DNA from 4 places in the Streptomyces sp. NPDC002619 genome. Region 1 is predicted to be linked to each of the others. Evidence: riboswitches for the same ligand, from Rfam matches in the RefSeq annotation. Region 1 holds a riboswitch; each other region holds the start of a gene.
The links. A riboswitch is a leader RNA that binds a small molecule or an ion and turns the genes downstream of it on or off. The one in region 1 is predicted to bind cyclic di-AMP.
Positions count from the first base shown of each region.

Region 2: it holds a riboswitch for cyclic di-AMP, as region 1 does, so the genes downstream of both, ACFYXB_RS26970 (M23 family metallopeptidase) here and ACFYXB_RS01865 (NlpC/P60 family protein) in region 1, are expected to answer to the same signal.
Region 3: it holds a riboswitch for cyclic di-AMP, as region 1 does, so the genes downstream of both, ACFYXB_RS23135 (NlpC/P60 family protein) here and ACFYXB_RS01865 (NlpC/P60 family protein) in region 1, are expected to answer to the same signal.
Region 4: it holds a riboswitch for cyclic di-AMP, as region 1 does, so the genes downstream of both, ACFYXB_RS10250 (C40 family peptidase) here and ACFYXB_RS01865 (NlpC/P60 family protein) in region 1, are expected to answer to the same signal.

Region 1 is NZ_JBIAQV010000001.1:356,851-362,734, forward strand. It holds gene ACFYXB_RS01865 (NlpC/P60 family protein) at 230-1,429, opposite strand; cyclic di-AMP (ydaO/yuaA leader) riboswitch at 1,438-1,610, opposite strand; gene pcrA (DNA helicase PcrA) at 1,956-4,466, shown strand; gene ACFYXB_RS01875 (peptidoglycan DD-metalloendopeptidase family protein) at 4,516-5,884, opposite strand, start outside.
Region 2 is NZ_JBIAQV010000019.1:115,143-121,026, reverse strand. It holds gene ACFYXB_RS26985 (GNAT family N-acetyltransferase) at 1-11, opposite strand, end outside; gene ACFYXB_RS26980 (HPr family phosphocarrier protein) at 188-469, shown strand; gene ACFYXB_RS26975 (GntR family transcriptional regulator) at 687-1,373, opposite strand; gene ACFYXB_RS26970 (M23 family metallopeptidase) at 1,561-2,316, opposite strand; cyclic di-AMP (ydaO/yuaA leader) riboswitch at 2,330-2,489, opposite strand; gene ACFYXB_RS26965 (M16 family metallopeptidase) at 2,714-4,102, opposite strand; gene ACFYXB_RS26960 (M16 family metallopeptidase) at 4,099-5,517, opposite strand; gene ACFYXB_RS26955 (DNA topoisomerase (ATP-hydrolyzing) subunit A) at 5,811-5,884, shown strand, end outside.
Region 3 is NZ_JBIAQV010000014.1:187,929-193,812, reverse strand. It holds gene ACFYXB_RS23145 (hypothetical protein) at 1-574, opposite strand, end outside; gene ACFYXB_RS23140 (FAD-dependent oxidoreductase) at 872-2,236, opposite strand; gene ACFYXB_RS23135 (NlpC/P60 family protein) at 2,390-3,787, opposite strand; cyclic di-AMP (ydaO/yuaA leader) riboswitch at 3,796-3,968, opposite strand; gene ACFYXB_RS23130 (DUF1996 domain-containing protein) at 4,556-5,884, shown strand, end outside.
Region 4 is NZ_JBIAQV010000004.1:199,019-204,902, forward strand. It holds gene ACFYXB_RS10240 (ATP-dependent Clp protease proteolytic subunit) at 1-596, shown strand, start outside; gene ACFYXB_RS10245 (hypothetical protein) at 604-903, shown strand; cyclic di-AMP (ydaO/yuaA leader) riboswitch at 1,283-1,477, shown strand; gene ACFYXB_RS10250 (C40 family peptidase) at 1,480-1,959, shown strand; gene ACFYXB_RS10255 (ATP-binding protein) at 2,033-2,491, opposite strand; gene ACFYXB_RS10260 (helix-turn-helix transcriptional regulator) at 2,714-3,583, shown strand; gene ACFYXB_RS10265 (DUF397 domain-containing protein) at 3,593-3,817, shown strand; gene ACFYXB_RS10270 (8-amino-7-oxononanoate synthase) at 3,893-5,020, opposite strand; gene bioB (biotin synthase BioB) at 5,168-5,884, shown strand, end outside.

The DNA.
Region 1 (5,884 bases):
GTGCACGAGGCGCGCCGGGCGTGTGGAACAGGCGCCGGGCGCGCACATGATGCGCTAGGCGCACGGCACGCGAGCGCACGCCCGGCGGGCGGTACGGCGACTCGCTCCCTGCGTCCGCGCCCCCGCGCTCGCCCAGGCGGCACGAGCCGCCGCGTGCGGTGCGGGAGTGCACGCCCCGCGTGTGACGTACCTCGCGCGCCCCGTTGCTCGGGCACGCGCCCCGCCTTGGTCAGGCCGGGCGTACCACGCTGTGGATGATCGAGTCGCCGGCGTAGTAGACCGACTCCTCGCGGACGTAGGCGCCGGGCTTCGGGGCGTGGATCATCATGCCGTCGCCGATGTAGAGGCCGACGTGGCTGATGTCGTCGTAGAAGAAGATCAGGTCACCGGGCTGGGCGTCGGCGAGGGAGACGGTGGTGCCCGCGTTGACCTGGTCCCAGGTGGTGCGCGGGAGGTCGACGCCGGCGGCCTTCCAAGCGGCCTGGGTGAGGCCGGAGCAGTCGTAGGAGTCGGGCCCGGTGGCGCCCCAGACGTACGGCTTGCCGATCTGGGCGCGGGCGAAGGCGATCGCCTTGTCGGCCTTGGTGGCGTACGAGTCGGACGAAGATGATCCGGACGAGGGCGAGGTCGACGAACCCGACGAACTTGTCGAGCCCGAGGAGCCCGTCGAGCCCGAGGAGCTGCTCTCCTTCTGCGCCGCCGCTTCCTCCGCCGCCTTCTGCGCCGCCTGCTGCTTGGCGAGCTCGGCGGCCTTCCGCGCCGCCTCCTCCTGCTTCTGCTTCTCGATGGCGGCGAGCCGCGCCTTCTCCTCCGCCGTCAGCTTGGACAGCAGCTCACGCGCGCTGGAGAGCTTCGTCTGGACGGTCGCCTTCGCGGTCTTCAGCTCGCTCTGCGACTCGTTCAGCGTCTCGAGGCTCTTGGTGGCCTCCTGCCGCTTCTTCATCGTCGCGGACTGCTCCGTGACGTAGTCGTCGACCGCGTCCTTCTGGCGCGTGGTCATCCGGCTCATCAGCTGGGTCTGGTCGAAGTAGTCCTGCGGACTGTCGGCCAGGAGGAAGGTGGCGGTGTCGGGGGCGGCGGCACCGGTGCGGTACTGGGCCGCGGCGAACGTGCCCAGCTCCTCGCGGGCTTTGTTGAGCTTGTCCGTGCGCCGGGCGACGTCGTCCAGAAGCGCGTCGACCTGCTTGCGCTGCGTGCCGGACTTCTCCTTGGCCGAGTTGTACTTCTCGGTCGCCGACTCCGCCTGGCGGTAGAGGTCGTCGACCTTCTTCTGCACCTCCTCGACGCTCGGCTTGCCGTCGGTGGAGGGGGCGGCGTTGGCGGTCTGGGTGAGCAGGGCCACAGAGGTGAGGGCGGCGGTGGCGAGGACGGGGGTGCCTATGCCGGCTATGCGCGTGCTCGCGGCGCGCGGCTTGCGGTGCGACGCCAAAGGAGGCGACTCCTTCCATGTTCCGCCTACCGAGTTAGCTGTCGGGTTCGGGCGGGTGGTTCGGAAGGCTTGCCCTACGGCCCGTTCTCCGGAAGGGAGTTGGGCCGATCCACCCCAAGGTCGGTGGGTCCCCGGCTCCGGCGGCCTCGGGGCGGCACACCGGACTCGGCGGAGGCCGCGCGGCCCGGCGACGTTCGCCGGTGGGGGTCGTACGGCCCGCCCGGAACGGTAGCCAACTGGTGTGGCGCCTGTGAAGGTTGATGGGCGATATGCCCGATACATTTTCGTGACCTTTGGTCAAGGTGCGACAAGGCGTGGTTGATAGATGACGACGAGCAGTGACTTGTCCGGTTTGTTCGCCGTGTCGATCGTCGGTGCCCGCGTGCCACCCGACCGGAATTCGGCTCGTCGCGCACCGTGATCAAGCGATCGTTGCTGGTGACGGCGGTGCCGGGCTGTCGGGGAACGAGGGATGTTCTCGGGGCGGCGGCGGGTTGTCGGTGGGGCGCCCTAGACTCGGAGAGCGATGAGCAGCCTCTTTGACGACAGCTTCCTGGCGAACCTCCAGGCCCCCCAGGGGCGCGAGGAGGAACCCCCGCCACCGCCCGAGGACGATCATGCTCCGGAGTCACTTCCGGACGATCTGTTCGGCGGGAAGTTCGACGTGCCGCCGGACCGGGACTCGTACTACCGCGACGGCGCCCCGCGCCCGGCCATCGACGCGGCCGCCCTCCTGGAGGGGCTGAACGAGAACCAGCGCGCGGCCGTCGTCCATGCCGGCACCCCCCTGCTCATCGTGGCCGGCGCCGGCTCCGGCAAGACCCGTGTGCTCACGCACCGCATCGCGTATCTCCTGGCCGAGCGGAGCGTGCACCCGGGCCAGATCCTCGCGATCACCTTCACCAACAAGGCCGCGGGCGAGATGAAGGAGCGCGTCGAGCAGCTCGTCGGCCCGCGCGCGAACGCGATGTGGGTGATGACCTTCCACAGCGCGTGCGTGCGCATCCTGCGGCGCGAGAGCAAGAAGCTGGGCTTCACATCGAGCTTCTCGATCTACGACGCCGCCGACTCCAAGCGGCTCATGGCACTCGTCTGCCGTGATCTCGATCTCGATCCCAAGCGCTATCCGCCCAAGTCCTTCAGCGCCAAGATCAGCAACCTCAAGAACGAGCTGATCGACGAGGAGGACTTCGCCGCGCAGGCCGCTGGGGGCACATCCCAGACGGAGTCTGGGGGAGGCTTTGAGAAGACCCTCGCCCAGGCCTACGCCCTCTACCAGTCGCGTCTGCGCGAGGCGAACGCCCTCGACTTCGACGACCTGATCATGACGACGGTCAATCTGCTGCGCGCCTTCCCGGACGTCGCCGAGCACTACCGCCGCCGCTTCCGGCACGTCCTGGTCGACGAGTACCAGGACACCAACCACGCCCAGTACGCGCTCGTGCGCGAACTCGTCGGCACCGGCCGGCACGACGAGGACGTACCGCCCGCCGGGCACGACCTACCGCCCGCCGAGCTGTGCGTCGTGGGCGACGCCGACCAGTCGATCTACGCCTTCCGCGGCGCGACGATCCGCAACATCCTCCAGTTCGAGGAGGACTACCCGGACGCGACGACGATCCTCCTGGAGCAGAACTACCGCTCCACCCAGACGATCCTGTCCGCCGCCAACGCGGTCATCGAGCGCAACGAGTCCCGCCGCCCCAAGAACCTGTGGACCAACGCGGGCGCGGGCGCGCAGATCACCGGCTATGTGGCCGACACGGAGCACGACGAGGCGCAGTTCGTCGCCGACGAGATCGACCGGCTCACGGACGCGGGCGAGGCGAAGTCCGGCGACGTCGCCGTGTTCTACCGCACCAACGCCCAGTCCCGTGTCTTCGAAGAGGTCTTCATCCGCGTCGGCCTGCCCTACAAGGTCGTCGGCGGTGTCCGCTTCTACGAGCGCAAGGAGGTCCGGGACGTCCTGGCCTACCTGCGCGTGCTCGCGAACCCTGAGGACTCGGTCCCGCTGCGCCGCATCCTCAACGTGCCCAAACGCGGCATCGGTGAACGCGCGGAGGCGATGATCGACGCCCTCGCCCAGCGCGAGAAGATCAGCTTCCCGCAGGCGCTGCGCCGCGTCGACGAGGCGTACGGCATGGCCGCGCGGTCCACGAACGCCGTCAAGCGGTTCAACACGCTGATGGAGGACCTCCGTACGATCGTCGAGTCGGGCGCGGGACCGGCCACCGTCCTGGAAGCCATACTCGAACGCACCGGCTATCTGGCCGAGTTGCAGTCCTCGACCGACCCCCAGGACGAGACCCGGATCGAGAACCTCCAGGAACTCGCCGCCGTCGCCCTGGAGTTCGAGCAGGAACGAGCGGAGGGCGAGCAGGGCACCCTGGCCGACTTCCTGGAGCAGGTCGCGCTGGTAGCCGACTCCGACCAGATCCCGGACGAGGACGAGGAGGGCTCCGGCGTCATCACGCTGATGACCCTCCACACGGCCAAGGGCCTGGAGTTTCCGGTGGTCTTCCTGACCGGCATGGAGGACGGCGTCTTCCCTCACATGCGCGCCCTCGGCCAGACCAAGGAACTGGAGGAGGAGCGGCGCCTCGCGTACGTCGGCATCACCCGTGCGCGGGAGCGGCTCTACCTCACGCGCTCGACCCTGCGCAGCGCCTGGGGCCAGCCGTCGTACAACCCGCCCTCCCGCTTCCTGGAGGAGATCCCGGCCGCCCACATGGAGTGGAAGCGGACAGGGGCCACAGCGCCCGTGTCCTCGGGCCCGGCGTCCGGCATCGCGGCCTCGCTGTCCTCGACCCGCTCGCGCTCCTCGGCGTCGGGCGCGTCCGGGTTCGCCACGAACCGGGCTTCGCAGAAGCCGGTGGTGTCCCTGGCCGTCGGGGACCGGGTGACGCACGACCAGTTCGGGCTGGGCACGGTCCTCGCGGTGACGGGCGAGGGCGACAAGGCCCAGGCGACGATCGACTTCGGGGACGCCAAGCCGAAGCGGCTTGTGCTGCGGTACGCGCCGGTGGAGAAGCTGTAGCGCGAAAAGCCGCGGCCCCAGTGGGCCGCGGCTCTGACGAAACCGTTGCTCAGGTGGGGTCGAGGCCGTGGCTGCGCAGCCACGGGAGCGGGTCGATCGCCGAACCGCCTGCGGGCCGAACCTCGAAGTGCAGGTGCGGACCGGTCGAGTTGCCGGAGTTCCCGGAGTAGGCGATCGGATCGCCGGCCTTGACGACCGTCCCGGAGACGACGCGGTAGCTGGAGAGGTGGCAGTACCAGGTCTCCGTGCCGTCCATCGCCGTCACGATCATCATGTTGCCGTAGGCGCTGTTCCACTGCGTGCGGACGGTGCCGTCGGTCGCGGACATCACCGTCGTGCCGTACGAGACGGGGAAGTCGATGCCCGTGTGCACGGACATCCAGTTCACGCCCGCCTGCCCGAAGTAGGCACTGAGGCCTCGCTGCATCACCGGAAGCGCGAACTTCGGGCGCAGCCGCTCCTTGCGGGCCGCCTCCTCCGCCGCGCGCTTCTTCTCGGCGGCCTGCTCGGCCTTGAGGTCGATGCGCTCCTGCGTACGGCTGGCCCGGTCGGCGAAGTCGTCGGCGCCGGCGGAGAGGCTCTCGAGCTGGGTGTCCAGCTTGTTGTTGGCGGCGGACGGCTTCACCGCGTGCACGTCCGAGGCGGTGGTGGAGGTGCCCTGGCTCTCGCCGCTCATGTTGCCCACGGAGGCGGCGGCGATCCCGGCCACCCCCATCACACACGCCGAGGGCACGGCGACGGTCAGCAGCGCGGAGCGCTTGGCAGGCGTACGGCGCCGGGAGCGGCCCCCGGCGCGCGAGCCGGCACGACTGACCGGGGTGACCTCTTCCTCGTCGTCCAGCAGATCCGGTACGGCGGGCATCTCGCCGGTGGAGGTCAACTCGCCATCGTCCGGGGAGGGTTCCTCGTAGCCAGTCTCTTCGTAGTCTTCGTAGCCGTCTTCGGCGTAGGCCGGGTCCGCGTAGGACGCTTGGTCCTCGTACGCCGACGGGGCCTCGTATGTTGCCGGGTCGCCGTACGCGGTCGCGTCCTCGTAAGGCGTCGCGTCGTCGTACGTCGGATGCTCGAAGGACTCGGCCTGCGGCTCGTACGGGTCGGCCGCGGGGACCGCGATGTGCGCGCCGTCGGAGTTCCACTGCGTGGCGTCGTACGTGCCGGTCTCGTAGGTCTGCGTGCCCCAGTCCCACTGCTGGGCGGGGTCGGCGGGCTGCTGCCCGGGCTGGAGCCAGGCGCCCGCGTCCCACTGGCCGCTGGTGTCGACCGGCGTGGCCTGCGCGGGGACGGTCCAAGCGGTGCTGTCGTAGGCGCCGCTGTCGTAGACCGCGTGCTGCTGGGCCGCGTACGGGTCGTGGTTCGGGGTCTGGTGGCCGCTGGTCGACCAGTGCGTGGTGTCGTACGCGCCGGTGGTGTGGGCCTCG
Region 2 (5,884 bases), on a different contig from region 1:
GGGGTCTGCATGGGCCCCAGAGTACGGCTCGCCAATGACAACGGCGCGAGGCAGTCTGTGGGGAACGGAGTCGGACCGAGGCCGCGGTCCGACTCCACGCCTGGGCGGGACGCAGGACCGCTCCGGGCATGCTTCACCATATGGGAAACTGGTCTAGACAACCCTGAACACTGAAGGGCAGCATCACATGGCTGAGCGCCGCGTCAACGTCGGCTGGGCCGAGGGTCTCCACGCCCGCCCCGCTTCCATCTTCGTCCGAGCCGCCACGGCCGCAGGCGTCCCCGTGACGATCGCCAAGGCCGACGGCAACCCCGTCAACGCGGCCTCCATGCTGGCCGTCCTCGGCCTGGGCGCCCAGGGCGGCGAGGAGATCGTCCTCGCCTCCGACGCCGAAGGCGCGGACGTCGCCCTGGACCGGCTGGCCAAGCTGGTCGCCGAGGGCCTCGAGGAACTGCCCGAGACCGTCTGAACCGTACCGGATTCATACCGGACCGGTACCGGGAAGCCGCGTCGCCCAGCAGGGGTGGCGCGGCTTCCGCGTTTCCGCGGCACATCTGGTGAATTCACCGCGGGACAGACTCAGGACGCACGAATGAGGCGTGCGCCATGAATTCACGGCGCACGCGAGAAAGGTCAGCGGAAATTCACGCCACCCGAATATCCCCTCTTTGTATACGGCGCCCGTGTTAATGCCGCAGGCTCGACATGTTTACGGGGTGTTGCGAGTTCCTCACACGCTCCGCGCCGGGCGCGAATCGCAGCCGGTGCGCGGTCGTCGCGCGCTCGGTGTGCAGCGCCGTGATCGCCCGCGCGCGCTCGCCGTCGCCGCGCGCCACGGCGTCCACGATGGCACCGTGCTCCGCCCAGGACTCCGCGGGGTCGGCGGGCGCCTCGATCGCGTACATCCATGCGATCTTGTGCCGCAACTGGGTGAGCATCGAGGTCAGGGCATGGCTGCCGGAGGCCTGCGCGAGCGTCTCGTGGAACCAGCCGCCCAGCGAGCGCAGGTCCTCGCTGTTGCCCCGCCTGGCCCGCTCCTGGCCCAGCCTGACCAGGCCGCGCAGCACCTTGAGATGCGCCTCGGTACGCCGCTGAGCGGCCCGGGAGGCGCCGAGCGGCTCCAGGAGCATGCGCATCTCCAGCAGGTCGGCGGCCTCCTGCTCGGTCGGTTCGGCGACGCACGCGCCCGCGTGCCGCCGGGTCACCACGAAGCCCTCGGCCTCCAGGGTGCGCAGAGCCTCGCGGACGGGGACGCGCGAGACGCCGTAGCGGCGGGCCAGCAGTTCCTCGGTGAGCCGGCTGCCGCGCTCGTAGACACCTGCGACGATGTCGTCCCGGATCGCCGTGCATACCGAGTGCGCCGGAATACGCATGACCGACCTCCGCCTTAATCCCCGTGAAACGTCGACGATTGACGTGTGTTCTGTGACTCTATTGCAATGAGCCGGAATTTCCGATGGCGGGCCGGAATCCATGGATATTTTTTGGACAGCGGGGGGTCCGAAACGACGAAAGCCCCGGCTCGAGGGAGCCGGGGCCTCGCTGTCGCGCCTTGGGTCGTCAGACGTTCACGCCGTGCTTGCGGAGATAGGCGACGGGGTCGATGTCCGAGCCGTACTCCGGGGTCGTACGGGCCTCGAAGTGGAGGTGCGGCCCGGTCACGTTGCCGGTCGCGCCGGACAGGCCGATCTGCTGGCCGGGGACGACCGTCTGTCCCACCGAGACACCGATCGACGACAGGTGGCCGTACTGGGTGTACATCCCGTCGGCCATCCTGATCACGATCTGGTTGCCGTACGCCCCGCCCCAGCCGGTCGACACGACCGTGCCCGAGCCGACCGCGTGGACGGTGGTGCCGGAGGAGGCGTGGAAGTCGATGCCGGTGTGGGCGCCGGAGGACCACAGGGAGCCGCCGGTCTTGTAGCCGGTGGAGACGTACGAGTTCGCTATCGGCACGACGAAGGCGTTGAGGCGCTTGCGCTCGGCCTCGCGGGCGGCGCGCTCCTTGGCCGCGCGCTCCTTCTTGGCCTCCTGCGCGGCCGCCTTGCGCGCGGCCTGCTCGGCCGCCTTCTCCTCGGCGGCCTGCTTCTGGGCTGCGGCCTGGGCGTCGATCTGCTGGGCGACCGAGTCGCCGAGGGTGACGACGGGGATGAGGCCCGTCTGCTCGGCCGGGGTCTCGGCGGCGAGCGCCGGGGTGGCCGCGAGGGTGCCCATGACGCCGGTGGTGGCGAGGGCCGCGACGCCCGCCGCGCGAGCGGTGGTGCGACGTGTCCGGGTGGGACGGCGGTGCTTCCCGGTGGCGCGGGTGAACGCCATGGAGTGGCTGGTCCTTTCCTTCCTTCTCGCCTACCGGGTTAGCTGACGGGTTCGGAGCAGGAAGGTCTCCTACGGACCCCCTCGCTCGGCGCGGGCGTCCGATTCACCCCAGGGACGTGTGGGTCCCCGGCTCCCCTGGCTCGCGCCGTAGGGGGACTCGGCGATGACTGTCCGGTGCCGCGGGCGCGGCGCACTGCCTGACGAACAGCCCGGACGACGCTAAGCGGGACAAGTTTCAATCCCCAAACCGATCCGGGCTTTTGTAGCGCATCCCACAGGGCAGACAGGCAACCTCCGCCCCAATTCGGACATCTGGGGGAAATGAGAAAGGGCCCTGACAACCCGTCGGTCGTCAGAGCCCCACGCGCGCGTGCACCACACGGGCTCTACGCGTGCTCTACTCGGCGGAGACGACGCTCACTTCGCCGATGCCGAGAGCCTCCACGGGCTCCTTGATCTGCGCCGCGTCGCCGACCAGGACCGTGACCAGCCGTTCCACCGGGAAGGCGTTGACCACGGCGGCGGTGGCCTCCACGGTGCCGGTGGCTGCGAGCTGCTGGTACAGCGTCGCCTGGTAGTCGTCGGGCAGGTACTGCTCGACCTGGTCGGCGAGCGTGCTGGCCACGGCCGCCGCCGTCTCGTACTTGAGCGGCGCCACGCCGACCAGGTTCTGCACGGCGACGTCGCGCTCCGCGTCGGTGAGTCCTTCCGCGGCGAGCGTGCGCAGCACGGTCCACAGGTCCGCCAGCGCCGGGCCGGTGTTCGGGGTGTCCACGGAGCCGCTGATGGCGAGCATCGAGGCGCCTGTGCCGTCCGGGGCGGACCGCAGGACCTGGCCGAACGCGCGCACACCGTAGGTGTAGCCCTTCTCCTCGCGCAGGACGCGGTCCAGGCGGGAGGTGAGGGTGCCGCCGAGGCAGTACGTGCCGAGCACCTGCGCGGGCCACACGCGGTCGTGCCGGTCGGAGCCGACGCGGCCGATGAGCAGCTGGGTCTGGACAGCGCCGGGGCGGTCCACGATGACGACCCGGCCGGTGTCGTCGGCGCTCACCGGCGGCACGGGGCGCGGCTGAGCCTGGGAGCCGGTCCAGTCGCCCAGGGTCTCGCCGAGCAGCTCGTCCAGGTCGATGCCGGTGAGGTCGCCGACGACCACGGCGGTGGCCGTGGCGGGCCTGACGTGCCGGTCGTAGAAGGCGCTTACGGCCACCGCGTCGATCTTCTCGACCGTGTCCTCGGTGCCCTGGCGCGGGCGGGACATGCGCGCGGTCGCCGGGAACAGCTCCTTGGAGAGCTCCTTGGCAGCGCGGCGGGAGGGGTTGGCCAGCTCGTGCGGGATCTCGTCGAGGCGGTTGCGGACCAGCCGCTCGACCTCGCTGTCCGCGAACGCCGGCGCCCTGAGGGCGTCGGCGAGCAGCCCGAGCGCCTTGCCGAGGCGGGAGGCGGGTACCTCCAGGCTCAGCCTGACGCCGGGGTGGTCGGCATGCGCGTCGAGGGTGGCGCCGCAGCGCTCCAGCTCGGCGGCGAACTCCTCGGCGGAGTGCTTGTCGGTGCCCTCGGAGAAGGCCCGCGCCATGATCGTGGCGACGCCGTCGAAGCCGGCCGGCTCGGCGTCCAGGGGCGCGTCGAGGAGCACCTCGACGGCCACGACCTGCTGGCCGGGGCGGTGGCAGCGCAGCACGGTCAGGCCGTTGTCCAGCGTGCCTCGCTCGGGGGCCGGGAAGGCCCACGGCTTCGCCTCGCCCGCGCGGGGCTGGGGGTGGAACTCCATCGCGGCGAGCTCGGTCACTTGGCCGCCTCCTCGTTGTCGTCCTGGTCTGCGGTGGCGCCGGCTTCGACGGTGGCCTCGGACTCCGGGTCCTCGGGGATGCCCGGGTCCTCGGTGTGCTCCGCGGACTCGGCCGACAGCGGCTCGTACACGAGCACCGCGCGGTTGTCGGGGCGCAGCCGGGCCTGGGCGACCTCCTTGACCTCCTCCGGGGTCACCGCGAGGACGCGCTGCACGGCGGTGAGGGCGAGCTGCGGGTCGCCGAACAGGACGGCGTACCGGCACAGTTCGTCGGCGCGGCCCGCGACCGTGCCGAGCCGGTCCAGCCACTCGCGCTCCAACTGGGCCTGGGCGCGCTCCATTTCCTCGGACGTGGGGCCCTCCTCGGCGAAGCGGGCGAGCTCCTCGTCGATCGCGGTCTCGATGACCGGCACCTCGACATCGCCGGAGGTCTTCACGTCCAGCCAGCCCAGGGAGGGCGCCCCGGCCAGCCGCAGCAGGCCGAACCCGGCCGCGACCGCCGTACGGTCGCGCCGTACGAGCCGGTTGTAGAGCCGGGAGGACTCGCCGCCGCCCAGGACGGTGAGCGCCACGTCGACCGCGTCCGCCTCGCGCGTGCCGTCCTCGGGGAGCCGGTAGGCGGCCATCAGGGCGCGGGCCGGGACCTCCTCGACGACGACCTCGCGCAGCTGCTCGCCGATGACGTCCGGCAGCGAGCCGTCACGCGGCGTGGGCTTGCCGTCGTGGGCGGGGATCGAGCCGAAGTACTTCTCGACCCAGGCGAGGGTCTGCTGCGGGTCGATGTCACCGACCACGGAGAGCACGGCGTTGTTCGGCGCGTAGTACGTGCGGAAGAACGCGCGCGCGTCCTCCAGGGTGGCCGCGTCGAGGTCCGCCATCGAGCCGATCGGCGTGTGGTGGTACGGGTGGCCCTCCGGGTAGGCGAGGGCGGTCAGCTTCTCGAACGCGGTGCCGTAGGGCACGTTGTCGTAGCGTTGGCGGCGCTCGTTCTTGACGACGTCGCGCTGGTTCTCCATGGACTCGTCGTCGAGCGCGGCCAGCAGGGAGCCCATCCGGTCGGCCTCCAGCCACAGGGCGAGCTCCAACTGGTGGGCGGGCATGGTCTCGAAGTAGTTGGTGCGCTCGAAGCTGGTGGTGCCGTTCAGCGAGCCGCCGGCGCCCTGCACGAGCTCGAAGTGACCGTTGCCCGTCACCTGTCCGGAGCCCTGGAACATCAGGTGCTCGAAGAGGTGAGCCAGGCCGGTACGCCCCTTGACTTCGTGGCGGGAGCCGACGTCGTACCAGAGGCAGACCGCCGCGACCGGGGTCAGATGGTCCTCGGAGAGCACCACGCGCAGACCGTTGGCCAGGCGGTGCTCGGTCGCTGTCAGGCCCCCGGAGCCTGCCTCGGCTGTGGCCGTGTGACCCATGGGCATGTACGTCCCTTCGATCGCGGATGCGGTCGTGAAAACCGCGGTTTTCCTGCCAGTCCTGCCACTGTATGCAAGCGTGCGCACCATGCGCGAAGTTCCCGCGGGACATACGCCCACAGCGGATCGCGTAGCCTGCGGGATCGTGCCGCGGAGCGGCACCGGGCGGACCCGGACACCGGGGCCCGGCCCGGGTTGTCAGTGCCGCGGTCCACAATGGTCCACGTCAGATCGCGTTGAACGCCTCAACAAGAGCGCCCCTTAGGCGGGCGACCCGAAAACAGGAGGAGCCGGCAGCGATGGCCCGCCGCAGCACGAAGACCCCGCCGCCCGACGACTCGTTCGAGGAGAAGATCCTCGACATCGACGTCGT
Region 3 (5,884 bases), on a different contig from region 1:
GGTGCTCCACGACGCGGTGCCGCAGTCCCGGGGGCAGCAGGCGCGCCAGCGGCAGCCGGCCGCACTCGTCCGGGGTCATGGCCTCGTGCACGACGAGCTGGACGGCCCAGGACTCACGCGCGGCGGCCTTGAGCACGCGCCGCATGTCCTTATCGTCGGCGGGCAGCGGGTTGACTTCCCGCAGACGTAGGCCCGCGACGCCGTGATGGTGATCCCAGTCGGTGTCGTCCTCGGGCCAGAACATCGTGATGGGTGACGGCCACCGCTCGTCCCAGGGGCGCTCCGCCTCCGCCACCAGCAGCCACTCCGGCCCGTCTTCACGCCCTTGCTGCGGTACGAGTGTCAGACGGGCCCGCACCGTCACATCACCGCCCACCCGCCATCGCGCCTCGAAGACCCGCTCGGGGTCGCCCTCGGGCACGGGCGGTTCGGCGAAGTCGTCGAGGACCCCGCTCTTCTTGAGGCGGCGCAGATTCCTGCGGAGGATGTCCTCGGCACCGGGACCTGCGTGGTGGCCGCGGGCCGGCCAGAGCGTGCTGGGAATGGAGGGGTGGTCGGAGGCGGAGTTCGACATGAGCCAATCTGCGGACGGGGACGTCGTGCGCCTACCAGTATCACGGCCCGGTCCGTCGGCACGTCGTCCGGGGCTGACGAATCGTGGCGCACCGGGCGCACACGGCGCACTCGGGGTGTGCACGGCGCACTCCAGGCGGCCCCGCTTCACACATGCCGATGATCTGTCCGGCGCACGACAATGGACCGTCGAACGGGGCCCGCCCACCATCCGCTTGGGGTGGGTCCCGTTCGCCTGCGTCCCCGGCTCGCCGCGTCCGGTGTGGGCGCGGTCAGTCGGGGGGACTGCCGCAGGGAATTACGCCCCGCTCTCCCGCAGCATGTCCTCGCGCTCGACGATCTTCACGCGCTCGCGGCCCTGCGGTTCGCCCAGGGACTTCTCGGCGGCGTCCAGGCGGTACCAGCCCTCCCACGTGGTGAAGCGGACGTTGCGCTGGGCGAGGAACGCGTCCACGGCCTCCGGCCCGGGCGAGTCCGGGGTGTGCAGGCGGCCGTTCGCGTGGTCGTCCAGGAGGTTGGCCACCGCCTCGTTGGCGTCGCCCTTAGTGTGGCCGATCAGACCGACCGGGCCGCGCCGGATCCAGCCGGTGACATACGTGGACTGGAGGTGCGCGCCGCTCTCCTCGACGACCCGGCCGCCCTCGTCCGGAACCGTGGCGGACTCGATGTCCCACGGCAGCTTCGGCAGCTTCTCGGAGAGGTAGCCCACGGCCCGGTAGACCGCCGTGACGTCCCAGTCCTTGAACGTGCCGGTGCCCTTGACGTTGCCGGTGCCGTCGAGAGCGGTGCGCTCCGTGCGTAGGCCCACGACCCTGCCGTGCTCGCCGACGATCTCGGCCGGGGACTCGAAGAAGTGGAGGAACAGCTTGTGCGGCCGGTCACCGACGTCGCGGATCGCCCAGTTCTCCAGGGTCTTGGCGACCATGTCGGCCTGCTTGTTGCCGCGCCGCGTCTCGATCGAGCCCTCGTCGTAGTCGATGTCCTCGGGGTCGACGATCACCTCGATGTTCGGGGAGTGGTCCAGCTCCCGCAGCTCCATCGGGCTGAACTTCGCCTGCGCCGGGCCGCGGCGGCCGAAGACGTGGATCTCCAGCGCCTTGTTCGCCTTCAGACCGTCGTAGACGTTCGGCGGGATCTCCGTGGGCAGCAGCTCGTCCGCCGTCTTGGCCAGGATGCGCGCGACGTCGAGCGCGACGTTGCCGACGCCGAGCACGGCGACCTTCTCGGCCTCCAGGGGCCAGGTCCGGGGCACGTCCGGGTGACCGTCGTACCAGGAGACGAAGTCGGCGGCGCCGTACGAACCGTCCAGTTCCATACCGGGTATGGACAGGTCGCGGTCCGCCATCGCGCCGGTGGAGAAGATCACGGCGTCGTAGAACGCGCGCAGGTCGTCGAGGCTGATGTCCTTCGGGTAGTCGACGTTGCCGAACAGCCGGATCTGCGGCTTGTCGAGCACTTGGTGCAGCGCGGTGACGATGCCCTTGATGCGCGGGTGGTCGGGCGCGACGCCGTACCGGATCAGGCCGAAGGGGGCGGGCATCCGCTCGAAGAGGTCGATGGACACACCGGGCTCGGCGGCCACCTCGGATTTGAGCAGGGCGTCGGCGGCGTAGATCCCGGCGGGGCCGGCTCCGACGATGGCTACCCGCAGGGGGCGCGGCATGATCAGGTTCCCTTCGAGCGAGGAAAAGGCGACTCGATCGGGAAGCCTAAGCTAAGGCAGACCTAAGTTAGTACGGGGGTCCGGTCTATGACCCCATAAAGCGATCTTATGGGCTGGATAAGGCGCTCTAATGGGCCGACCGGACCCCTGTGGTCACGCGGGCCTGATCACCCGGTGGATCGCCGACTCCCCGGCGCCGAAGATCGACTCCTCGCGGATGAGCGAACCGGGGCCGGGCGCGTGGACCATCATGCCGTTGCCGACGTACAGGCCGACGTGACTGTCGTTGTCGAAGAAGAAGACGAGATCTCCGTCCTGGATGTCGGTGAGCGTGACAGACATGCCCGCGCTCGCCTGCTCCCGCGCGGAACGCGGCAGGGCGACGCCCGCGGCCTTCCAGGCGGCCTGCGTGAGACTCGCGTAGTCGTACGAGTCCGGCCCGGTCGCACCCCAGAGACACGGCCTGCCGATCTGCTCCCGCGCGAAGGCGACGGCCTTGCCGGCGTTGCCGCCGTACAGGGCGTCCGGCGCGCTGCCGATACCGACCGGCGCGAAGGATCCGGTGTCCGTGAGGGCGGTCGTGAGAAAGGTCCCGATGTCGGTGGTGGGGGAGGGGGCTGCGAAGGACCCGGGTTCGGCCCAGGTGCTGGGACCGAGTGCGTCGGGCAAGCCCAGGGGGTCCGGTGTACCCAGCGGGTCGGACGTGCCCAGGGGGTCCGGCATGCCGAGCGCATCGGCTGTGCCGCGCGGCGTGTCCGTCGACGACGGTGTCGCCACGCCGAGGCCGACCGCCCACGACGGGGGTCGCCACTCCTCCTCGGTCGGCTGTTCCACCGGAGCCTGTACGCCGGACCAGGCGCCCGAGTCGGTCGGCCGGGCCTCGATCGCCGCGATCGGGCCGGTCCGCTGTACGGCGTACCGCGACAGCAGGTCACGGGCCACGGCGAGCTTGCGCCGGTTCCGCTCCTTGGCGGTGCCCGGCGAGGGGCGCCGCGGCTCGGCGGCGCGGGCGGGCAGTGCCTTGGGCGCCTCCGGTTCCCGGCGTGAGCCGGGTACGGCGGGCAACGCGGCGACGAGCCGGCCGGTCGGCGACGCGTCCGGTCCCGTGGATCCGCCAGACCCTGCGGTCAGCTCGGCAACGGGGCGGACCGCCGGTTCCCGCAGTGGGCGATCGAGTGCTCCGGCTGACGGCCCGGCGGGGAGCTCCGGCATGCGTCGACGACCTGTCAACTCCGGCCCCGCGCGCCTGAGTTCATCCTCCGACTGAGCCTTGGGGCGATCCTCGGCGGGGCGCTGCGGCCTGCGGTCGTTCGGCAGTGCGGCCGGCACGGTCGGGCCGAGCTTCGCGCGGGCCGCGTCGAACCACTGCCGGGTGACCTGGTCCAGATCGGGATCGGTCCGTGCGGAGCGGTTCTTGCGCAACGGGACGCCACGGCCCCGTGTGCCCGACGTCCTCGCGCGGGTCGCGTTGTAGTTCCCGGTGGCGTTCTCTGCCTGGTCGTAGAGGCTGTCGATCCGCTGTCGAACCTCGTCGCGGCTCTCCGGCGCCATGGGAGACGCACTCCTTCCGTACTCCGCCTACCGAGTTAGCTGTCGGGTTCGGGCGGTCGATTCCGGAAGGCTTGCCCTACGGCCCCTGCCCCGACGGGCAGTTGGACCGATTCACCCCAATGTCGGTTGGGTCCCCGGCTCCGGTCGCCACGCAGGGCGCCGGACTCGGCGGAGGCCACGCGGCCCGGCGGGATTCGCCGGGGGGAGCCGTGCGGCCCGGTCGTCAACTTAGCCAACTTGTGTGGCGCACGTGAAGGTTGAAGTGCGAATTGCCCGATACGTATTTGTGATGTTCGCCCCGCAGTTCGGGGACGGGCTGCAATGCATCGGGACAATTGCCCTGCGTTGGCGTCCGCGTACATCAGATCGGGCGTCAGGAGCGCCACCGTGCCCGGCAGGGCCTGGAACACCGCCGCGTAGTCGATCTCCGGATTCGTCATGGCATCGCCGTCCGGTCGGCAGCAGGTTTTGCATCATTTTCCCACGAAACGGCATGCGGGCTGCCGGGCGTCACGGATCGGAGTCGGGTGACTGCGTACGGCTGTTCAACCGTGTCGGCCGTGACGCCCGTGTCGCCATGCGCCCTTGGTGGCCATGAGGTGGCCATGAATCCGCGGGGCGTTTGAACACCCGGGCGTGCGGCGCCGTATGGGTGCGGGGGATTTCCATGCCGAGACGGCCTCGAGACGCAGGGGTACTTCCGTGGGACGCAACAGGCGCAGACGCCCGACAGGCGCACGACGCGCGACCTTCGCAGCGGTCGCACTGATGCTGGGCGGAGGTGGTCTGATCGCGGTGAACGTCTACGCGTCCGCCACCGAAGGCGGTTGGGGTCAGGAGTCGGACCAGAGCCGGAACGCACAGGTCCTGGCCGCGGGGGCGGCCACGATCGACTGCCCGGACATCGGCAGCCGCCTGACCGCCGTGCCGGACGAGGCGAAGGCGGACGTCGACCGCGAACTCGCCCTCCTCGACCAGCAGATCGCCGCGGCCTACCAGCAACTGCAGGACTCCGCGCAGGCCCAGCAGCAGGATTCCGCGTTCGCCGACAACAGCATCATGAACCCCCTCAAGGACAAGCGCGCCGCGACCATCGAGCGGATCGCGGGCGCCATCGACCGCACGGGGGACCGCCCGCAAGGCCTGGAGGACCTGGCCGCATGCACGCTGCGGCCGGCCGGCAACCAGACCGGCGACGGCGCGAACAGCGGCCAGGGGCAGGCCGATCCGAGTCAGGGCCAGGGGCAGGGCGACGGCGCTCAACAGCAGAACGGCGGACAGGGCGGCAACGGCCCCGTCGCCGCCGACTACGCCGACATCACCACCGTCCAGCCCAACGTGCAGAACCCGCCCCAGCAGGCCGACGCCTCCAAGGGCACCTTCACGAGCAGCTGCGGTGTCAACGCGGGCGGACTGTTCAACTCGGACAACGTGATCGTCGCTCCCGGCGTCAGCAACGGCGCCCACCACTTCCACGACTACATCGGCAACCAGTCCAACAATGCCTTCGCCAGCGACGACGACCTGGCGAACGCCGACACGAGCTGCGAGGACAAGGGCGACAAGTCGACGTACTACTGGCCCGTACTGCGTCTGCAGGACGGCTCGCGCGAGCGGGACGCCGACGCGCCGGGCGGTGGCACCGAGGGCAACGCCGGCAAGATTGTCACGCCCGAGCAGGTCACGCTGTCGTTCGAGGGCAGCCCGCGCGGCAAGGTCACGGCCATGCCGCGGCTGCTGCGCATCATCACCGGCGACGCCAAGGCGTTCGTCAACGGCCCCGCCAACGCCAATGCGTCGTGGAGCTGCACCGGCTTCGAGGATCGGCAACTGAAGGACAAGTACCCGCTGTGCCCGTCCGGCAGCGACGTCGTACGCACCTTCAAGTTCCAGAGCTGCTGGGACGGACGGAACATCGACAGCGCCAACCACCGCACGCACGTGGCGTTCGCCGCCGCGGACGGCAGCTGCCCCCAGGGCTTCGAGGCGATTCCGCAGCTGGTGCAGCGCATCGTCTACGACGTCGACGCGCCCAGCCTCCAGGACGGGGGCCGCACCACGCCGTTGTTCGCGGTGGACTCCTTCCCCGAGCAGTTG
Region 4 (5,884 bases), on a different contig from region 1:
CCGAGCGCACGAGCGCCGGCCAGCGGACGCTCGACCCGTACTCGAGGCTGCTGGAGGAGAGGATCGTCTTCCTCGGCACATCGATCGACGACACGGCGGCCAACGACGTGATGGCGCAGTTCATGCACCTCGAGCACCACGATCCGGACCGGGACATCTCGCTGTACGTGAACTCCCCCGGCGGCTCGTTCAGCGCCATGGCGGCGATCTACGACACGATGCGCTACGTCGGCTGCGACGTGGAGACGATCTGCCTGGGGCAGGCCGGCTCGTCGGCGGCCTTGCTGGTCGCGGCCGGTACGCCGGGCAAGCGGTTCGCGCTGCCGGGCGCACGGATGGTGGTCCAGCAGCCGTCGCTGCCCGAGCCGGTGCAGGGGCAGCCGAGCGATCTCGTCATCCAGGCGGAGGAGTTGGGTCGGGTCCGGGTGCTGCTGGAAGGAATGCTCGTTCGGCACACCGGTCGTAGCGCGGAGCAGGTCCACGAGGACCTCGAACGGGATCTGATCCTGGACGCCCCGGGCGCGCTGGCGTATGGACTGGTGGACGGCATCATCCCCAGCCGCAAGGCCTCCCGCCGCACGCCCGACGCGGGGTGAGCGGCCGATGCTGCCACCGGAACTCCCGCCGCTGCCCGCCCTGACCCGCGCCGAGGGCGAGTTGATCGACCGTTACCTGGAAGTGGTCGACCTGCTGGGCCGGATCAATCCGGCGTCGGACGGGGACACGTATCGCGGGCTGCGGGCGGCCCAGGCGCTGGTGCGCAAGGCGGCGGAGCTGCAGGACGCGCTGGCGACGATGCATCAGCGGGGCGAGACGGAGCTGCATGCGGCCACGCTGGCACGGGCATTGCGGGTCCTGGACGGTGAGCGCCGCACGGCGCGGGTGTCTTTGCCGCCGCCCTGACGCATGGGCCGGCGCGGGCGTCCGGGACCGGGGTGCCGCACACTCGACGACCGGACACCCCGGCCCGAGTTGAAACGACCCAAACGACGTACCCCTGTTCGGCGTAGAAAAGCATTTTTTTTCGGCGTCGCGCGGGATGCGCGGGGCGCCCGCCGAGGGGCTCGGCGAGGTGCTCCCGCGCTGGTCCGAGGGCTCGTCAACTCCTGGACGAGGGTGCGAACAAGGCACCGTGGACCCGAACGGGCGAATGGTGAGTAACACCACAAATCCCCGGTTCCTTTGGGATTTTCGGACACGCGTGAGTGAGGATCCCTGTCTGACGACAAGCCCCCGCCACAGCGGCGGGGCGGTCCGGGCGGACGCCGAGTCCTGCCGCCGCCCGGATGACCGGTCGACGGCAGTGGATCGGCAGGAGTGGAGGACCCAGGCAAGACGGGTCGCCGGAACGGACGTTCGTTCGTCTGAAGGTTCGTTCCGACCGGCCCTTGGGGTGAAGCCGCGGCAACGCGGCCGGGCTACTTCGCCAGTCCGAATCCGACAGGTCATCCTTCACAGGCGGCTGACGAAGGGTTGCGCATGACTGCGCTCAATCGTGTCCCGTCGCTGATGGTCCGGGCTGGTACGGCCTCGGCGCTCACCATCGCCGCCATGGGCGGCTCGATCGTGGTTCCGGGCGTGGCCACGGACGCCGCCGCCGCGACGAGGGCGACGGCGACGAAGGCACTCCGGATCGCGGCCTCGATGAAGGGCTCCCCGTACCAGTGGGGTGCCACCGGGCCGCGCAGGTTCGACTGTTCCGGGCTCACGCTCTACTCGTTCAAGAAGGCGGGCAAGAGGCTGCCGCGGACGGCCGCCCAGCAGTACAACAGAACGCGTCATATCTCGGCCAGGAACCGCAAGGCCGGTGACCTGGTGTTCTTCCACTATGGCTCGAGCGTCTACCACGTCGGCATCTATGCCGGGAAGGGAAGGATCTGGCACGCGCCGAAGTCCGGTGACGTGGTGAGGCTGCAGAAGATCTGGACGCGGAGCGTCTGGTACGGCCGCGTGAGCTGAACTGCCCGAGGGCTGACGGCCGCAGGCGTGCGGCCCCGCCCTCGGCGACCGACCCAGCAGGAGCCGGAGAGTCTCACGGCTCCTGCTGGGTCGCCGTCGTGAGGGGCTGGGCCGGGACTGTCCAGGGGAGTTCGATGGAGACGGTCTTGCCGCCCTCGCGCGTGGGACGGACGCGCAGTTTGCCGCCGCATTCCGCGGTGAGCCAGCGGATGATGACCATGCCGCGTCCATTGTCCTGCTGGACGGCGGCGGGCAGTCTCTTGGGGAAGCGGGGATGACTGTCCGTGACGCCGATGCGGAGGTGTTCGTCACGGATGAGCACCATGTCCACCGTGAAGGTGGGTGACTGACCGAGGGTGTGCTGTACGGCGTTGGTGGTGAGTTCGGAGACGATGAGCCGGATGGTGTCGGCGACTTCCGTGTCCGCAGGCAGGCCCCACTCCGCGAGGGTGCCGAGTACGTAGGAGCGGGCCGCGGAGACCGAGGCGGGATCGCTCGGCAGAGTTACGGATGCTTCCAGATGGTCTGCCATGGCGACGTTGTCCCTTTCCCACGGGACCGCAGTCCGACACGGAGCGGATGGTTCGAGTACGGTCCCGGACTGGTGCTTCGTCGTCAGACTGCCATCACCACGTCGGTCACGGTGGCGATCCACCAAGATATGCATATATCTGTCGCTCAAAGCGGTGAACTCTGCGACGGCAGAGCGTATTTGGGCGGCACGTAAGGAGTAATGCCGAGTAAGGAGTAGCGCATGCAGCACGGTCCCGCGGTGCGCCGCCGGAAGCTGGGCGCCGAACTGCGCTCCCTGCGCACCGGTGCGGGTCTCACGAGCGGTGAGGCGGCCCGGATGGTGGGGTGGCACCAGTCGAAAGTGAGCCGTATCGAGACGGGTGCGAGCGGCGCGAAAGCGGCCGATGTGCGGTTACTCCTGGACGCCTATGGTGTGGCGGACGGTCAACTGCGCGAGCTGCTGCTGGCGTTGGCGGGCTCGGAGAACGGCTACGGCCGTCACCACTGGTGGCACGCCTATCGCGGGGTGCTGCCGCCCGCCTACCGGGACTTCATCAGCCTGGAGTCGCAGGCCAGCGGGATGCGCACGCTTGAGACGCTGGTGGTACCGGGGCTGTTGCAGACGCCTGAGTACGCGCGGGCGGTGACCCGGGCGGCCGTGGGCGAGCCGGACAGCGCTGCGGACGACCGGCTGGACACGCTGGTGGAGGTGCGGCTGGCCCGGCAGGACGTGCTGCGGTCGAATCCGCCGCTGGAGCTGAGCGCCGTACTGGACGAGGCGGTGTTGCGAAGGGATGTCGGCGGTCCGGACGTCATGGCGCGGCAGCTGAAGCGGCTGATGGAGGCGGCGCGCCTGCCTCAAGTGCGGCTGCAGGTGCTGCCGTTCGCGGCCGGTGCGCATATCGGAATCACCGGACCTTTCGTTATCTTCTCATTTCCGAGCACATCTGATCTGGATGTGGTTGTTCTCGACCACTTGACGAGTAGCCTCTATCTGGAGCGGAAAGAAGACCTCCAGGCCTACTCAGAGGCCTTCAACACCCTTCAGATCCACGCCCTTTCACCCGAGGACTCGTTGGATTACATCGCCGGGATAGGTGACGGCGCGTAAGGAGGCACCATGACTGCACTGCCTCGGAACGTACCTTCCAGTACCGATCTGCACGGTGTGCGGTGGCTGCGCAGCAGCTACAGCACGGGAGCGAACAACTGCGTGGAGACGGCTCGGCCGCACTCCGGTCCGTGGACCGGGCTGCTCGCCGTGCGCGACTCCAAGGCACCTGCCGGACCCGCGCTGCTCTTCTCCCCCGAGAGCTGGGCGGGATTCCTCAACACGCTCCGCTGATCCTCTGCCGGACCGACCCACCGCCCCTTATTGATCAGTTTCCGCACAGGCGACGCACGGCCGTGTCACGCCGACTCATGGTCGCGTCTCGCCGATCACCCGTACAGCGCGCTCGATCTCGGACCCGGAGAGGTCCGCGCGGGCGGTCAGCCTGAGCCGTGAGATGCCGTCGGGCACGGAAGGAGGACGGAAGCAGCCCACGGCCAGGCCCGCCCTACGGCAGTCGGCCGCCCAGCGCACGGCCCCCTCCGGGGAGGGCGCCCGCACGGAGACCACCGCGGCGTCCGGACGTACGGCTTGAAGACCCGCGGCGGTCAGGCGTGCGTGCAGTTCGCCGGCCACATCGCGGGCGCGCGCCGCCCGTTCCGGCTCACGGCGCAGCAGCCTGAGCGCCGCCAGGGCCGCGCCAGCGGCGGCGGGCGCGAGTCCCGTGTCGAAAATGAACGTTCGTGCCGCGTTGACCAGGTGGTCGATCACCCGGGCCGGGCCGAGCACCGCACCGCCCTGGCTGCCCAGCGACTTGGACAGCGTGACCGTGACGACCACGTCGTCGGCGCCCGCGAGCCCGGCCGCGTACGGCGCTCCCCGGCCGCCGTCGCCCAGGACGCCGAGTCCGTGGGCGTCGTCGACGACCAGCCCCGCGCCGTGCTCGCGGCAGGCCGCGGCGAGCGCGGCCAGCGGGGCCGCGTCCCCGTCGACGGAGAACACCGTGTCGGAGACGGCGATCGCGGGTCCCTCGTGCGTGCCGAGCGCCTTGCGGATGGCGTCCGGATCGGCGTGCCCGACCACCTGGGTGGTGCCGCGAGCAAGGCGGCAGCCGTCGATCAGGGAGGCGTGGTTGCCGGCGTCGGAGACGATCAGCGAGCCGTGCGGCCCGAGCGCGGTGACGGCGGCGAGGTTGGCGGCGTATCCGGAGGAGAAGACCAGGGCCGCCTCGAAGCCGCAGAATTCGGCCAGCTCGCGCTCCAGCTCGGTGTGGAGTTCGGTGGTGCCGGTGACCAGCCGGGAGCCCGTCGAGCCGCCGCCCCAGGTCCGTGCCGCCCCGGCCGCGCCCTCCGTGACGTCGGGATGGTGGGACAGGCCCAGGTAGTCGTTGCTCGCCAGGTCGAGGAGCGGCCAGGCGGCGGGGCGGGGGCGCAGGGTCCGTACCAGTCCGGCGCGGCGGCGTTGCTCCGCCTGGTCGTCGATCCAGCCGAACGCCATGTCTCCTCCGGGGAATTTGTAGGCAGTGGACAGACACTAGCCGGACGACCAGCCGCCCAGGGTGTGGCAATACCCACACGGTGAACCGTCTCCGTTGTGCAAACTCTCCTTGGCCCGGGGCGGTCCCGTAGGACAGGATCGGACCTCATGGACCTGCTGAACACGCTGGTGGACAAGGGGCTTCGGCGCGAGCTGCCGACCCGCGACGAAGCGCTCGCCGTTCTGGCCACCTCCGACGACGACGTGCTCGATGTGGTGGCCGCGGCCGGCAAGGTGCGCCGGCACTGGTTCGGCCGGCGCGTGAAACTGAACTACCTGGTGAACCTCAAGTCCGGCTTGTGCCCCGAGGACTGCTCCTACTGCTCCCAGCGGCTGGGCTCCAACGCCGACATCCTGAAGTACACCTGGCTCAAGCCCGACCAGGCCTCCGAGGCGGCCGCCGCGGGCCTGGCCGGTGGCGCCAAGCGGGTCTGTCTGGTCGCCAGCGGGCGGGGTCCGACGGACCGTGACGTGGACCGGGTCTCGGACACGATCAGGGCGATCAAGGAGGGCAACGAGGGCGTCGAGGTGTGCGCCTGTCTGGGGCTGCTCTCCGACGGTCAGGCCGAACGGCTGCGCGACGCGGGCGCGGACGCGTACAACCACAATCTCAACACCTCCGAGGGAACGTACGCGGACATCACGACGACGCACACGTACGCCGATCGGGTGGACACGGTCCAGAAGGCGCACGCGGCCGGTCTGTCCGCGTGCTCCGGTCTCATCGCCGGCATGGGCGAGAGCGACGAGGACCTGGTGGACGTGGTCTTCTCGCTGCGCGGCCTCGACCCGGACTCGGTGCCGGTGAACTTCCTGATCCCGTTC